DNA from 2 places in the Lysinibacillus sp. FW12 genome. Region 1 is predicted to be linked to the other one. Evidence: a T-box and tRNA genes for the amino acid it is inferred to sense, from the RefSeq annotation. Region 1 holds a T-box; the other holds one or more tRNA genes.
What was found. The T-box of region 1 lies ahead of tyrS (tyrosine--tRNA ligase). A T-box ahead of a tRNA ligase gene usually reads a tRNA of that ligase, here a tRNA-Tyr.
Positions count from the first base shown of each region.

Region 2: it has a tRNA-Tyr gene. The T-box ahead of tyrS (tyrosine--tRNA ligase) is inferred to sense a tRNA for this amino acid. The anticodon was not compared.

Region 1 covers NZ_CP139094.1:1,280,937-1,288,985, reverse strand. Annotated here, with positions in the region: gene rpsD (30S ribosomal protein S4) at 62-664, shown strand; gene SJW71_RS06575 (hypothetical protein) at 954-1,127, opposite strand; gene SJW71_RS06570 (iron-containing alcohol dehydrogenase) at 1,953-3,158, shown strand; gene SJW71_RS06565 (cobalamin-binding protein) at 3,280-4,083, shown strand; gene tyrS (tyrosine--tRNA ligase) at 4,138-5,406, opposite strand; T-box leader at 5,491-5,699, opposite strand; gene SJW71_RS06555 (transglycosylase domain-containing protein) at 5,802-8,049, shown strand, end outside.
Region 2 covers NZ_CP139094.1:326,786-334,834, forward strand. Annotated here, with positions in the region: rRNA gene SJW71_RS01700 (23S ribosomal RNA) at 1-483, shown strand, start outside; rRNA gene rrf (5S ribosomal RNA) at 678-793, shown strand; gene mbcS (acyl-CoA synthetase MbcS) at 913-2,502, opposite strand; tRNA gene SJW71_RS01715 (tRNA-Asn) at 2,772-2,848, shown strand; tRNA gene SJW71_RS01720 (tRNA-Glu) at 2,963-3,037, shown strand; tRNA gene SJW71_RS01725 (tRNA-Val) at 3,092-3,167, shown strand; tRNA gene SJW71_RS01730 (tRNA-Tyr) at 3,183-3,266, shown strand; tRNA gene SJW71_RS01735 (tRNA-Gln) at 3,281-3,355, shown strand; tRNA gene SJW71_RS01740 (tRNA-Lys) at 3,368-3,440, shown strand; gene rocF (arginase) at 3,626-4,531, shown strand; gene sigW (RNA polymerase sigma factor SigW) at 4,665-5,228, shown strand; gene SJW71_RS01755 (anti-sigma factor family protein) at 5,242-5,868, shown strand; gene cdaA (diadenylate cyclase CdaA) at 6,018-6,854, shown strand; gene SJW71_RS01765 (CdaR family protein) at 6,847-7,935, shown strand.

The DNA.
Region 1 (8,049 bases):
TGGGTACTACTGGTTTTTGTTTTACAACAAAAAAACCAAATTTAAAGGAGGAGACAACAATATGTCTCGTTATACAGGTCCATCTTGGAAATTATCACGTCGTCTTGGTATCTCACTAAGCGGTACAGGTAAAGAAATCGAAAAACGCCCTTACGCACCAGGTCAACACGGTCCAAACCAACGTAAAAAATTATCAGAATACGGTTTACAACTTCAAGAGAAGCAAAAACTTCGTCATATGTATGGTATGAACGAACGTCAATTCCGTACTCTATTTGACCGCGCTGGTAAAATGAAAGGTGTTCACGGTGAAAACTTCATGATCCTTCTTGAAACTCGCCTTGACAACTTAGTTTACCGTTTAGGTTTAGCTCGTACTCGTCGTGGAGCTCGTCAATTAGTTAACCACGGTCACATCTTAGTAGATGGCAAACGCGTTGATATCCCATCATACAGCGTAAAACCAGGTCAAACGATTTCTCTTCGTGAAAAATCTCAAAACCTTGCTGTTGTTACAGAAGCAATCGAAGTAAACAACTTCGTACCTGACTACGTAACATTTGATGCTGACAAAAAAGAAGGTACATTCACTCGCCTTCCAGAGCGCTCTGAATTATCAGCTGAAATCAACGAAGCATTCATCGTAGAGTACTACTCTCGTTAATCTTTTTGATTTGTCAATCAACGATTTTATAAACCCCCGAAACGATTTGTTTCAGGGGTTTTTTCGTTATTTAATTAAAAGTTGTTTGTACACGACTGATAAACCAGCACTATTGTATTTTTCAGCTACCCATTCACCTTACTTTTGCACATTACTTCGCCTCAAAAAATCCATAACCCTTTTTATTGATCCATAATAGTTATAAAAGTTGATTGAGAAGTTCTTCTCATTAGTTGTTTTTTTCGTTTTATTCTCAGAAGCAGTCCAACTATTAGATAAAGGAATGTTGTTATGATCCCTGCTGTTGGGGAAACAAGAAATTTCTTCCCTTGCGCAACTTGGATATATCCTTAAAAATGAGTGGATTGACAAGTGCATCTTCTGTCGTATGCATAAGAACGATTGGCCAAATACTTTTCGTTAGTAGATAAATCTCTGTGTACATAACTGTCCAGAAAATCATCGTGACAATCCCTACTATCGCAAATAACCACCTGTTAACCGGAAGTACACTGATTATGAAGTGTCTCCCTTAGGTTGCCCTGGAATAAATCTGTCTACCAAAACACCCAGCCAACCACATACAAGCACGATTGCTATAAAAATAATTATGTTTTTTTAGCCCTCACTTACAATGGACCTTCTTTATGATGAAGAATTGAAAGTGTATGGGCCAAGGTGTTTGGATGCAGAGCAAGATGTTAGGCTATTCCTTGGAAAGAATACCAACATGTTAAAGCTAGTGCACCTAAATGACATATACTTAACCTCACCCATTCATCGAAAATGTTTTCACTGAAATATTATTCAGCAAAATTTCAATTAACTCTGTTAAAAACAATTATATTTTCACTATATAGCTGTATAAGCTTAAACAAATATTATTTTTCTCCAATTTGTAGTATCACCACAAAACGTGACAGCTTTATGTACTTTAAAATAGTATTACACCTTTCCAAAATAACATTTTCACTACCATTATAATAAAAACAAATATCAGTTATTTACTATTCTAACAACTCCTAAAATAGAACCGTTTTCCAAAAAATATATTTTATTTTTATAGTAAAATATTTATGAACCATATCAATTTCAATATTCTTATACAAAACACATCCAACATACTCTATAAACCAGTTAACTTTTTTGTAAAATAATAACATGAATAAAATTAACAATTTTAATAAAAATACGAGTTGAACTTTTACAAAAAATAGAATACGATGAATTCCGAAAGGTGGTACACCATCATTCAAGCAATAATAATTTTTAAAAAGGGGTTGGAAATATGTCAGACGTTCTAAAGCAATTTGTTATGCCGAAAACAAACTTATTTGGACCTGGAGCAATTCAAGAAGTTGGTAAACGCTTAAATGATTTAGAAGTGAAAAAGACATTAATCGTAACAGATGAGGGCTTGCACAAATTAGGTCTCTCTGAACAAATTGCAAATATCATTACAGCTGCTGGAATTGATGTAGCAATTTTCCCTAAAGCAGAACCAAATCCAACAGATCAAAACATTGAAGAGGGCGTTGCAGTGTATCATGCAGAAAGCTGTGATTCAATCGTTTCTCTTGGAGGAGGTAGCGCTCACGATGCAGCAAAAGGTATCGGACTTATTGCTTCGAATGGTGGACGCATTCACGATTATGAAGGCGTTGATCAATCACAAAATCCACTTGTGCCATTAATTGCGATTAATACAACTGCTGGTACTGCTAGTGAAATGACTCGTTTCACTATTATTACGGATACAGCAAGAAAAGTAAAAATGGCCATTGTTGATAAACATGTGACACCGTTACTTTCCATTAATGATCCTGAATTAATGATTGGTTTACCTCCTGCACTAACAGCAGCTACTGGGGTTGATGCACTAACACATGCTATTGAATCATTTGTTTCGACAAATGCAACCCCAATTACGGATGCTTGTGCAGAAAAGGTACTTCAACTTATCCCTGAATACCTTCCTCGTGCCTATGCAAATGGTGGCGACTTAGAAGCACGTGAGCAAATGGTTTATGCTCAATTTTTAGCTGGTATGGCCTTCAATAACGCTTCACTTGGGTATGTCCATGCAATTGCTCATCAGTTAGGCGGTTACTACAATCTACCTCATGGTGTATGTAATGCTATTTTATTGCCACATGTTTGCCGCTTCAATGTAACTGCACGTACTGAGCGATTTGCTCGTATTGCTGAGTTATTAGGTGAAAACGTGGATGGTTTAAGTAAACGTGATGCTGCTGAAAAAGCAATTACAGCCATCGAAAAACTATCAAAAGATTTAAATATTCCTAGCGGCTTCCGTGAATTAGGGGCAAAAGATGAAGATATTGAAATCTTGGCTAAAAATGCAATGTTAGATGTTTGTGCTGAGACAAATCCTCGTAAAGCAACATTAGAGGATATTAAACAAATCATCACAAATGCAATGGGGCCTGTAGCGAAAAAAGAGGAGTCCCTCGAAGCAATCGCACTTTCTTAATGAGGGAATCAAGGTGGAGAAACATTGTTTTCTCCACCTTTTTTTATGACTTTGGCATACATGATATTGTCTACACTAAAAACTCTCGTTATACTTTTCTTAAAAAGAATAGGAGACCGTTATGCGATTAATTTCAATTTGTCCTAGCAATACAGAGCTCGTCGCCTATTTAGGACTGACTGACCAGCTTGTTGGAGTGGATGATTTCTCCGATTGGCCATCAACTGTAAAAGATTTACCACAACTTGGCCCAGATTTATCAATTCATATGGACGCTTTAGAGGCATTAGCACCCGATCTTGTCCTTGCTTCCTTAAGTGTGCCTGGTATGGAAAAAAATATCGAGGAATTACAAAAAAGAAATATCCCTCATATTGTTTTTAATGCCAACTCATTAGAGGAAATCGCACAGGATCTACTGACCCTTGGGAGAGCCTGTGATGTAGAAAAACGCGCCAAAGTAATCATGGATGAATACTTACAGTCGATTAAAGAGATGCGCTCTATTGCACAAACGATTGCCAAGAAACCTAGCGTCTATTGGGAATGGTGGCCTAACCCTATTTTTACACCTGGAAAAATAAATTGGCTAACAGAAATTAGTGCAATTGCTGGAGGAGTCAATCTATTCCAAGATGTAGAGTTAGCCAGTGTTCAAACAAATTGGGCTGATATCATTAAGCGAAATCCCGACTACATTATGATGGCTTGGGTAGGTGTAGCTTTTGAACGGATACAACCAGCCATTTTATTAAAACGTCCACATGCCCAAGAGCTACATGCCATTCAAATGGAACGTCTTCATGTGATGGAAGAATGGCTTTATTGTCGCCCATCTCCTCGTCTTATTGAAGGAGCTATAAAGCTTGCTAAAATGCTACACCCTCAAGAATATGAGCATATAGAACATCCAAGTTTTTTATAGGAAGAAAAAACAACATCCCCTCTATTTACGGGTATGTTGTTTTAGACAATAAAATTATACGAATTTCACCATATGATATTTTTTCTTACCACGACGGACAATACTGAATGCATCCTCTAGACGATCCTTCGCCTCAAAAACGTACTCTAAATCAGTCACTTTTTCACCATTCACACTAATCGCACCATTCGATACGTCCTCACGTGCTTGACGTTTTGAAGATGAAATACCTGCCTCTACAAGAAGGTCCACAATATTTTTGTCCTCTTTCGCCATTTCAATAGAAGGAACATCTTTAAAAGCATCCTTCATTTCATCGGCCGATAGTGCTTTTAAATCTCCTGAGAATAAAGCTGCCGTAATACGGATGGCTTGTTCCAATGCCTCTTGACCATGAATTAAACGAGTCATTTCTTCGGCAAGTGCTTTTTGTGCCTTACGTAAATGTGGCTCTTCCTCTACTGAAACTGCTAAAGCTTCAATTTCTTCACGAGATAGGAATGTAAAGATTTTTAAGTATTTGATTACATCTGCATCCGCAGCATTGATCCAAAATTGGTAGAATTCATAAGGAGATGTTTTCTTGGCATCTAACCATACAGCACCACCTGCTGTTTTACCAAATTTTGTACCATCTGCTTTTGTTACTAAAGGAATCGTAATACCGAAGGCTTTTGTTTCTTCCTCATGTGTTTTACGAATAACCTCTAAACCTGTAGTAATATTCCCCCACTGGTCAGATCCACCTACTTGGATTCGGCAATTGTAGTGATTGTATAAATGGTTATAATCAATACCTTGAATTAACGTATACGCAAATTCTGTGAAAGAAATTCCTGTGTCAAGACGAGAAGCAATTGTATCTTTCGCTAACATGTAGTTCACGTTAATTAATTTTCCGTAATCACGTAAAAATTCAATTGTGTTGATATTGCCAATCCAATCACGATTGTTCACAAGCTGTGCACCATTGCCATCTTCCGCAAAATCAAAAATACGTTCTAATTGGCTTCTGATCCCTTGGACATTTTGATCGATTTGCTCAACTGTTTGTAATTGACGCTCTTCTGAACGGCCAGATGGGTCACCAATCATTCCTGTCGCACCACCAACAAGTAAAATTGGACGGTGACCAGCCTTTTGGAAGCGACGAAGTGTTAAAAGTGGCACAATATGGCCAATATGCATAGAGTCAGCAGTTGGATCTACACCACAATATAAAGATACAGATTGTTCATCTAACAGTTTTGCCATGCCTTCAGCATCTGTTTGTTGGTATAGTAAACCACGCCATTCTAAATCTTGTAATAATTCATTTGTCATGTTGATTCCTCCTAAAATGGTTGAAATTCATTACGTGCATGGACATTATTCGATAAAAAAAGTCCCTACACGCAAACAATTGCATGCAGGGACGTTAAGTTGCAAACTAACGCGGTACCACCCGGCTTGAAGATGTCATCCACCTTCCACTTCATTCAATCGCCTTTATCGCAGGCGCGCACGTCTAAGCTCCAAGTACGTAATTCGTCTCTACATTATGACCAGTTTTCACCAACCACTGGCTCTCTAAACAGGGAATATAAACACTACTGCAAACTCTTCCTCACTAGAAAACTATAAATATAATTCTATACGAATCTTTTTCATTGTCAATAACTATGTTCGCTCTAAAACAATATGTGCTATAATAAACAAGATTTTAGGAGGTCGATACATTGAAAGATTGGATTGAAAAAATCAATGCAAAGATCGATGAATTACTAGAACAAAAATGGATGAAGAAATTACGTATTTCAGGTAGTGTTACCTGGAACTTATTTTTACTATTTTTAGTCTTTGCATTGCTTGGCACTGTATTTGTCGGTTCAGTAGGAGCTGGTTATTTTGCTTCTCTTGTAAAAGAAGAGCCATTGCGCTCTAAAGAAGAATTACGAAATCAGATTTTTAGCTATGAAGAAACCAGTGAAATTTATTTTGCAAACGATATTTATATCGGGAAATTACGAACAGATTTAGATCGACGTGAAACCTCACTCAGCAATGTTGCCCCAGATGTAATTAACGCTGTTCTCGCAACAGAGGATGAGTATTTCCGTGAACATAACGGCATCGTACCAAAAGCTGTTATTCGTGGGTTATTACAGGATGTCACAAACTCTGCAACACAAACTGGTGGATCTACCCTTACTCAACAACTTATAAAAAACCAAGTATTAACAAATGAAGTATCCTATGAACGTAAAGCAAAAGAAATTTTACTTGCTATGCGCTTAGAACATTTTATGACGAAGGAAGAAATATTAGAGGCTTATTTAAATATTATTCCGTATGGTCGTAACTCTTCAGGACGAAATATCGCAGGTGTTGAAACAGCTGCTGAAGGAATTTTTGGAGTAAAAGCGAAAGAATTGTCACTTCCACAAGCTGCGTACATAGCTGGTATTCCACAGGCCCCATTTGCCTATACACCATTTACGAATACTGGGGAGCTAAAAAGTGAGGAAGCTTTAAAACCAGGTATTGATCGTATGAAAACAGTACTATATCGTATGAAAGAAGCTGGTTATATTGACGATGCACAGTACAAAGAAGCGTTAGACTATGATATCGCTGCAGATTTCCGCGGACCTGAAATGCGTGCCGAGGATCGATATCCATGGCTAACATATGAACTTGAAGCTCGTGCAAAAGAAATTATTGCTGAAAAACTAGCAAAAGAAGATGGGGTTGACCCAGAACGATTAAAGACAGAGAAAAAAATAAAGGATAAATATATGATTTTAGCCGATCGAGATGTTCGTTCGAAGGGATACCGTATTTATTCAACGATTAATAAAGATATGTATGATTCGATGCAAAAAGCAGCGAAGGACTTCCAGTACTATGGCCATACGTACACAGGTAAAGGGAAAGATCCTGTAACGGGTGAAGAAATTGATGTTGAGATGCCCGTTCAAGTTGGAAGTATTTTAATAGAAAACTCAACAGGTCGTATTTTAAGCTTTGTCGGTGGTCGAGATTTTAAAACAACTCAGCTAAACCACGCAACACAAGCTTATCGTTCTAACGGTTCAACGATGAAACCATTACTTGTTTATGGTCCAGCCATAGAATATGGGGTTATCGGTGCAGGTAGCCCATTAGTTGACGTGAAATTCTCTATAGGTAAATGGAGCCCAAGCAACTATATTACGAGTGATGAGCGAGGACTTATTCCTGCACGTGAGGCTTTAGCAGACTCTCAAAACATATCAGCGCTACGTTTATATAATGATATTATTAATAGACGCCCCGCTGAACTGTTAGTAAAAATGGGATTCACAAAATTACACCCAGATGACTTCACTAACCTAGCAACTGGTATTGGTGCTTTAAGTGAAGGGACTACTGTAGAAGAAAATACAAATGCTTTTGCAACTTTTGCAAATGGTGGTCAATTCGTTGACGCCTATATGATTGATCGAATCGAAGATCAAGAAGGAAATATTATTTACCAGCATGAAGTGGAACCAGTACAAGTATTTAGTCCAGAAACGTCTTATATCGTGACAGATATGATGCGTGATGTCCTAACTAAAGGAACTGGTACGATGGCACGTAATACATTAAAATTTTCTTCTGATTTCGCTGCAAAAACAGGGACATCTCAAGATTATAAAGATGTTTGGTTAGTTGGTTATAACCCAAATGTTTCTCTAGGTGTTTGGATGGGATACGATCAACCTCGTCCACTTAATGTATTTAATAACACGTATTTACAACCAAGTGTTCGTGTGAATAAACTATGGGGAACTTTAATGAATGCCGTTTATGATGCGGATCCTCAGTTAATTGATCCTCCTACAAGCTTTAAGGCACCTAAAAATGTTGTCACTGCTTCATTCTGTGGTATTTCAGGTATGGCTCCTTCTACGGCTTGTGCGAATGCGGGTCTTGTGCGTTCTGATTTATTTAATGCGAAAG
Region 2 (8,049 bases), 950 kb from region 1:
CATCGCTCAACGGATAAAAGCTACCCCGGGGATAACAGGCTTATCTCCCCCAAGAGTCCACATCGACGGGGAGGTTTGGCACCTCGATGTCGGCTCATCGCATCCTGGGGCTGTAGTCGGTCCCAAGGGTTGGGCTGTTCGCCCATTAAAGCGGTACGCGAGCTGGGTTCAGAACGTCGTGAGACAGTTCGGTCCCTATCCGTCGTGGGCGTAGGAAATTTGAGAGGAGCTGTCCTTAGTACGAGAGGACCGGGATGGACACACCGCTGGTGTACCAGTTGTCTTGCCAAAGGCATCGCTGGGTAGCTATGTGTGGACGGGATAAGTGCTGAAAGCATCTAAGCATGAAGCCCCCCTCAAGATGAGATTTCCCATTACGCAAGTAAGTAAGATCCCTCAAAGACGATGAGGTAGATAGGTTCGAGGTGGAAGTGTGGTGACACATGGAGCTGACGAATACTAATCGATCGAGGACTTAACCAAATTGTTTGAAGCATTCAATGCACCGTTTATCCAGTTTTGAAAGAACAATACTTTCAACAATAAAAATGAGAGCTTCAAGACACAAGTAGAACAAGGAAGCAACCGAGTGATTGAGGGAGCGTACTAATGTACGTGACTGATTGAGCGAGAGCAGCTGACGGAGTAATACGCCGTGTATTGAAGGTCGAATATAGTCTAGTGATGATGGCAAAGAGGTCACACCCGTTCCCATACCGAACACGGAAGTTAAGCTCTTTAGCGCCGATGGTAGTTGGGGGCTTCCCCCTGTGAGAGTAGGACGTCGCTAGGCGCAAAAAGTCGCTGCTGATACACTCAGTAGTGGCTTTTTTTATTTATGCTGATAAAAAAATTGTATATAGTAAGAAAGGCGTTCCTTAATAGGAGCGCCTTTTTATTTTCAATATGTTGTTATGAATGCGTATGAACAGTAGAAGCTCGAAGTTCAATACGGCGAATCTTCCCGGATGTTGTTTTCGGTAACTCATCAATAAAGACGATACTTCGAGGGTATTTATAAGGCGCTGTTAACGTTTTTACATGCTCTTGTAGCTCCTTTATTAACTCTTCTTCATCACGGGCCTTGAAGCCGTCTCGTAAAATAATAAAGGCCTTTACAATATGCCCTCTAATTTCATCTGGCGCGGCAACAACTGCACACTCTTGTACAGCTTCATGTTTGTTTAAGGCATCCTCTACCTCGAATGGTCCGATGGTATAACCAGATGAAATAATAATGTCATCTCCACGACCTTCAAACCAGAAGTAACCATCCTCATCGCATTTTGCCTGATCACCAGTAATATACCAATCACCACGGAATGCTGCTTGAGTACGTTCAGGCTCCTTGTAATATTCTTTAAATAGAGCAGGGGAGGATTTGTGAACGGCAATATCACCAACCTCGCCAACCGGTGCTTCATTACCTTCATTGTCGATAATACGTACAATATTACCTGGTGTTGGAACACCCATTGATCCTGGACGTAATTCAGTGTTTTCAAGTGTACCAATTAATAATGTATTTTCTGTCTGCCCGTAACCATCTCGTACTTTAAGTCCAAAATGCTTCATGAAAGTTTCGATGACTGGACGATTTAATGGTTCACCAGCAGAAACGGCACTACGGAGAGAGGAAAGATTATAGTCTTGTAGATTATCAATTTTCGCCATGATACGATATTCAGTCGGTGTACAACATAGGACATTAATTTTTTCCTCTTGCATTAATTGAAGGTATGTCTTTGCATCAAACCCACCATGATAAACGAATGCTGTGGCACCAAGCATGATTGTGGATAAGAAAGGACTCCAAATCCATTTTTGCCATCCCGGGGCTGCAGTTGCCCAAACTAAATCACCTTCACGAACGCAAAGCCATTTTGAAGCAGCTGTTCGAATATGTGCATATCCCCAGCCATGTGAATGAACAACACCTTTAGGTTTACCGGTTGTCCCTGAAGTATACGAAAGGAATGCCATATCATCACGTTTTGTCGCTACAGCTGTAAATGTAGTTGGCTGTGTACTTGCTAATTCATCTAAAGAAGTCCATTCTTCTTTTGCACTACCGATAACTAATTTGTTATTTAATGCGTCTACAGTAGAAGCTATTTGATCAACCTCACCAGTAAATGCCTCATAGGCAATAACGGCACTAGCAGAAGAATGTTCCATACGATATTCCAAGTCACTTGCACGTAGCATTTCTGAACATGAAATAGGAACAATGCCAGCCTTTAAGCAGCCAAGAAAAACGAAATAGGCTTCTGGTAGGCGAGGTATAATAACTAAAACGCGATCCCCTTTTTGAAGCCCTATCTTCGTAAACGCATTGGCGTATTGGTTCATTTTTTGGACAAGTTCAACATATGAAACTGTTCTTCTCTCTTGTTGTGTATTTAACCAACGTATTGCTTGACGATCACTATCCTGCGAAAACTTTTCTAATTCCTCTGTGATGTTATAAAACTCAGGTGCAATTAAATCATTTGATACCATAAGAACATTCCTCCCCCAGGAAATTTGATAGAAAATTCATAAAACTATTTTTATTTTAACAATTACAATAATATACAGCAAGAATATTTAGTACGTAAAATAGAAATATTAGATATAATAGAGAACTATTATGCATTGAATTAATCTGTAAGCATCCTTCGACAAAAAAATATAAAAATTTTCACCAAATGTGTTGCATTATTTAGAATGCTTGCTATAATAAGAAATGTACTTAAGAGGTTATTTAAAACCGAATTGAATAGTATTGTTCCGAAGTAGCTCAGTTGGTAGTAGCACCTGACTGTTAATCAGGTTGTCGCAGGTTCGAGTCCTGCCTTCGGAGCCATTTTTTTGTCCATTTTTAAGATTCTGTTGTACATAAAATTTTTTTGTAGAAAAGTGTTGCAACAATTAGGAAAAGATGTTATTATAAGTCTTGTCCTGTTTAAGACATAAGAATGGCCCCTTGGTCAAGTGGTTAAGACACCGCCCTTTCACGGCGGTAACACGGGTTCGAATCCCGTAGGGGTCACCATTAAAACATAGGCTTTAAAAAGAAAATAAACTGTGACATAACACCTGTTTCTATGGAGGATTAGCTCAGCTGGGAGAGCATCTGCCTTACAAGCAGAGGGTCGGCGGTTCGAGCCCGTCATCCTCCACCATTATTGTGTTATTCCGGAGGGGTAGCGAAGTGGCTAAACGCGGCGGACTGTAAATCCGCTCCTTAGGGTTCGGCGGTTCGAATCCGTCCCCCTCCACCAGTTTTATAAATGATTGGGGTATAGCCAAGCGGTAAGGCAACGGATTTTGATTCCGTCATGCCTAGGTTCGAATCCTAGTACCCCAGCCATTTTTCTTTTATGAGCCATTAGCTCAGTTGGTAGAGCATCTGACTTTTAATCAGAGGGTCGAAGGTTCGAGTCCTTCATGGCTCACTTTTTTAGAATAAAATACATTCAAAAGTGTTATATTAATTACTGATAACTAATCTCTTACTGAAAACAGTAGGAGATTTTTTTATGTTCTCTAAATTTGAATAAATATGCACATTTTTGTCGGGTTGAGCCAAGTGGTATGTAGGCTTTACAATAATCTTATAACTTTTAGGGGGTATAAAAACATGAATAAACTTAATATTTCTATTATTGGAGTACCAACAGATTACGGACAAGCACGTCGTGGTGTAGATATGGGACCTAGTGCTATCCGTTATGCGGGGGTTGTAGAACGTTTAGAAGCTATTGGACACGAAGTACAAGATCAAGGGGATATTCGTGTTAGCCAAAAGCAAGCGGATGCCGCAGTAGATGAAAAATTACTTAATTTAGAGGAAGTAGTGGAGGTTAGTACTGCTTTAGCTAATAGTGTGCATGAAGTAGTGGAACAGAAAAAGTTCCCGCTTGTATTTGGTGGAGATCACAGTATTGCGATTGGGACATTAGCGGGACTAGGTGAGCATTATAAAAACCTTGGTGTTATTTGGTATGACGCTCATGCGGATTTAAATACACCTGAGACAACACCTTCAGGTAATATCCATGGTATGCCATTAGCGGTTAGTATCGGACTAGGTCACGAACGTTTAGTCCAAATTCGCAACTATGCTCCAAAAATTAAACCAGAGAACGTTATTATTATCGGAGCTCGTTCAGTAGATCCTGGTGAGCGTGATTTGATTAAAGAGCAAGGCATCAAAGTTTATACAATGCATGAGATTGACCGACTTGGAATGACGCGTGTCATGGAAGATGCACTCGCTTATTTAAAAGAGCGTAATGTTGATGGTTTACATTTATCTCTTGATTTAGATGGATTAGATCCGCTATATACTCCAGGGGTTGGTACGCCTGTTCCAGGAGGAATTACGTATCGTGAAAGTCATTTAGCAATGGAGATGCTACAGGAATCTGGGATGGTAACATCAGCGGAGTTTGTAGAAGTAAATCCAATTTTAGATGAGAAGAATACAACGGCAAATGTAGCTGTTGCATTAATGGGATCATTATTTGGAGAAACACTAGTTTAAAGAAAATTTTACAAAAAATTGCCTGTTGCCACATTGCATAAAAATCTTTTGCTATAATTAAATTAAAACGAAACTTTTCTTATCGATGGGTCGTATAGTATAAGACAGTTGTAAAGGTGGAGAAGTCAACACGATGGATGCGTTAGTAAATAAGAGAATAAAACAAGTGCTTAAAGGCGATCAAAACGCATTTGCCGATATTGTGAGTCTCTATCAGCACAAACTGTACCAAGTATGCTATCGAATGTTAGGCAACAAACAAGAGTCCGAAGACATTGCTCAAGAGGCTTTTGTGCGTGCTTATATGAACTTGCATACATTTGATCAGAAAAGAAAGTTTTCGACGTGGCTTTATCGCATAGCGACAAACCTCTGCATTGACCGTATTCGAAAAAAGAAACCGGATTATTATTTAGATGCAGAAGTAGCTGGTACAGAAGGGCTTGATATGTATTCGCAAATCGCAGCAGACGACCAGCTACCAGAGGAGCAGTTAGAGCAAATGGAGCTGCAAGATCGCATTCAATATGAAATTGGACGTTTGCCGGATAAATACCGTTCAGTTATAGTATTGAAGTATATAGAAGAGTTATCGTTGCAAGAGATTAGCGAGATTTTAGATATGCCGCTTGGAACGGTGAAAACAAGGATTCACCGCGGACGTGAGGCATTACGTAAACAGTTAAACAATCTGTAGGAGGGGGAGCGTCATGAATACTTGTCCAGAGCATATTATAGACTATATGCATGATTATTTAGACGGTGACATTAGTCGTGAGCATGAGCAAGAGTTGAAACAACACTTGCATACATGTAATGATTGTAAACAGTTGATGCAAGAATTGAGTGAAACAATCGCCTTTGTGAAGAGTGCTTCCCATATTACAGCGCCTCCGGATTTTGAAGCAGCAGTAATGGCTCGTTTACCTAAGCCAAAAAGTCGAGTAGGTATACAAAAATGGATACGCCGGCATCCGTTTTTTGTGGCAGCAGCAGTATTTTGCTTATTTATGAGTGCTACATTATTAGGTAGCTTCATGGATGATCAGCATTTCTCCGTAACCAAACAACCAAATTTAGTTGTGGATGGTCAAACGGTGATTGTACCTGAAGGAGAAGTGGTGAAGGGTGATATTGTTGTGAAAAACGGCGATTTGATTGTTGAAGGTGAAGTTGATGGCAACGTCACAGTGATTAACGGGCAATATATGGCATCTTCAGCGGTAGTTTCCGGAAGAATTGAGGAAATTGACGAAGTATTTGAATGGCTTTGGTATACGATTAAAAATTCTGTAAAGACGGCCATGACATTTGAGGAAAAAGAAGAAACTAAATAACACTCTATACGTCCTAAAAAATAGTGCACGTGAGAGGCTGAAAGGTCTACTCTTTAGAGTAGACTTTTTATTTGAAAAAAGTTACATTTGTTAAGAATGTGATATACTTGAATGTGTATGGATTCGCAATGAAAAGTGGGGGATGCCACGTGCAAATTATCGAACATTTCACGGATTTAACTCCTGTGAATATTGTTATTAACTTCATTGATGTACTGCTCGTTTGGTACGTTGTTTATAAAGTCTTAACCCTCATTAAAGGTACAAAGGCTGTCCAATTACTTAAGGGAATTTTCGTCATTATTATTGCACGAATTGCAACAGACCTTTTAGGGTTACAAACACTAGGCTGGATGTTACAACAGGTCATTGAGTTTGGTTTCTTAGCGATTATTATCATATTCCAACCTGAAATCAGACGTGGTCTAGAACAAATTGGCCGAGGAAAGCTATTCCAACGTTCATCTAGTCAAGAAGAAGAAGAACAAACAAGACTCATTGAGGCTATGAAGAAGTCTGTTAGTTATATGGCTAAAAGACGAATTGGTGCGTTAATTTCTATAGAAAAAGAAACGGGTCTTAATGAATATATTGAAACAGGTATAGGACTAAATGCTGAAATTTCGTCAGAACTTCTCATTAATATCTTTATACCTAATACGCCGCTACATGATGGAGCGGTTATTATGCAAAAAGATAAAGTTACGGCAGCAGCATGTTATTTACCACTTTCTGAAAGTCCGTTTATTTCAAAAGAGCTAGGGACACGTCACCGTGCTGCACTTGGTTTAAGTGAAGTTACAGATGCTATTACAATTGTTGTATCAGAGGAAACGGGTGCAATTAGTCTTACATTAAACGGTAATCTCCATCGCAATCTTTCTCTAGAGGAGTTCGAAACACTGTTACGCAAAATGTGGTTCGGTTCAGCACAGGAATCTAATGCAGCCTCTAAGTTGACTTGGAGGGGGAAAAAGAATGGATAAAATGATGGATAGCCCTTGGGTATTAAGAATCATCGCGCTATTTTTAGCATTTTTGCTTTTTTTCTCAGTTCGTACTGAGCTATCTCCAATAAGTAAAACAACAACGAACGAACAAACAGATGTCATTCGTGATGTTCCAGTAGATGTTTATTACGATAATGAAAATCTTATTGTATCAGGCTTACCTGAAACAGTCGATGTTACCATTGAAGGTCCAATGCCTCTGGTTTTAAAAGCAAAAGCCGCAAAAGACTTTTCTATATTTGTTGATTTAAGCAATTTATTGATTGGAGAGCATGATGTAAAGCTAAAATACGAAAATATTTCTGATAAGTTAAAGGTTACATTAGACCCTGCAACAGTTCATGTGAATATTGAGGAAAAGGTCACACAGGAATTCCGTGTTGACCCTGAAATGAATAAGCGTCTCATCCAAGAAGGTTATATATTAAAAGATATGACAGCCAATCCTCCTACCGTTTACGTGACGGGTGCAAAAAGTGCTATTGAAAGCATAAGCTATGTAAAAGCTACTGTTACAGGTGAACAAGGTCTTACTCAGTCATTTTCACAGGAGGCAGCAGTAAAAGTATTAGATCGAGATTTAAATAAGTTAGATGTGACAATTGAACCTGAAACAGTTAAGGTTCAAGTAGATATCGAAGAATATAGTCGAGAGATACCTGTTGTGCTCAGGGAAACAGGGCAAGCGGCACAAGACATTACGATTAATTCATTAACATTTACACCGAAAATGATTAAAGTATTTGGTAGAAAATCAATTATTGATGGTTTAACTGAAATACCAATTACAGTTGACCTGTCAAAAATTACAGAGTCCAAAACATATGAATTTGATGTAAAATTACCAGATGGTGTAACAAAAATATCTGACAAAAAAATAAAAGTGAAGGCAGATATTACAAAGGTAGAGAAAGAGGAACAACCGAAAACACCAGCTTCTACAGAGGAAACGCCACAGTTACCGCCACCTCCAACTGAAGAAACTGATGAGGTTGATGATAACACTACTACTGATAAAAATACGCCAACTGAGGAAACGGAAGATATTGATTCTTAAACAATATGTGACTATAATTTTATTTTGATTCTAAATCAAAAATCCAATCGGAGTTTGTTTTGGTGAGTAGGAATTATTCTTTCACCAAACAAACTGGCTGATAGGAATGTTAAT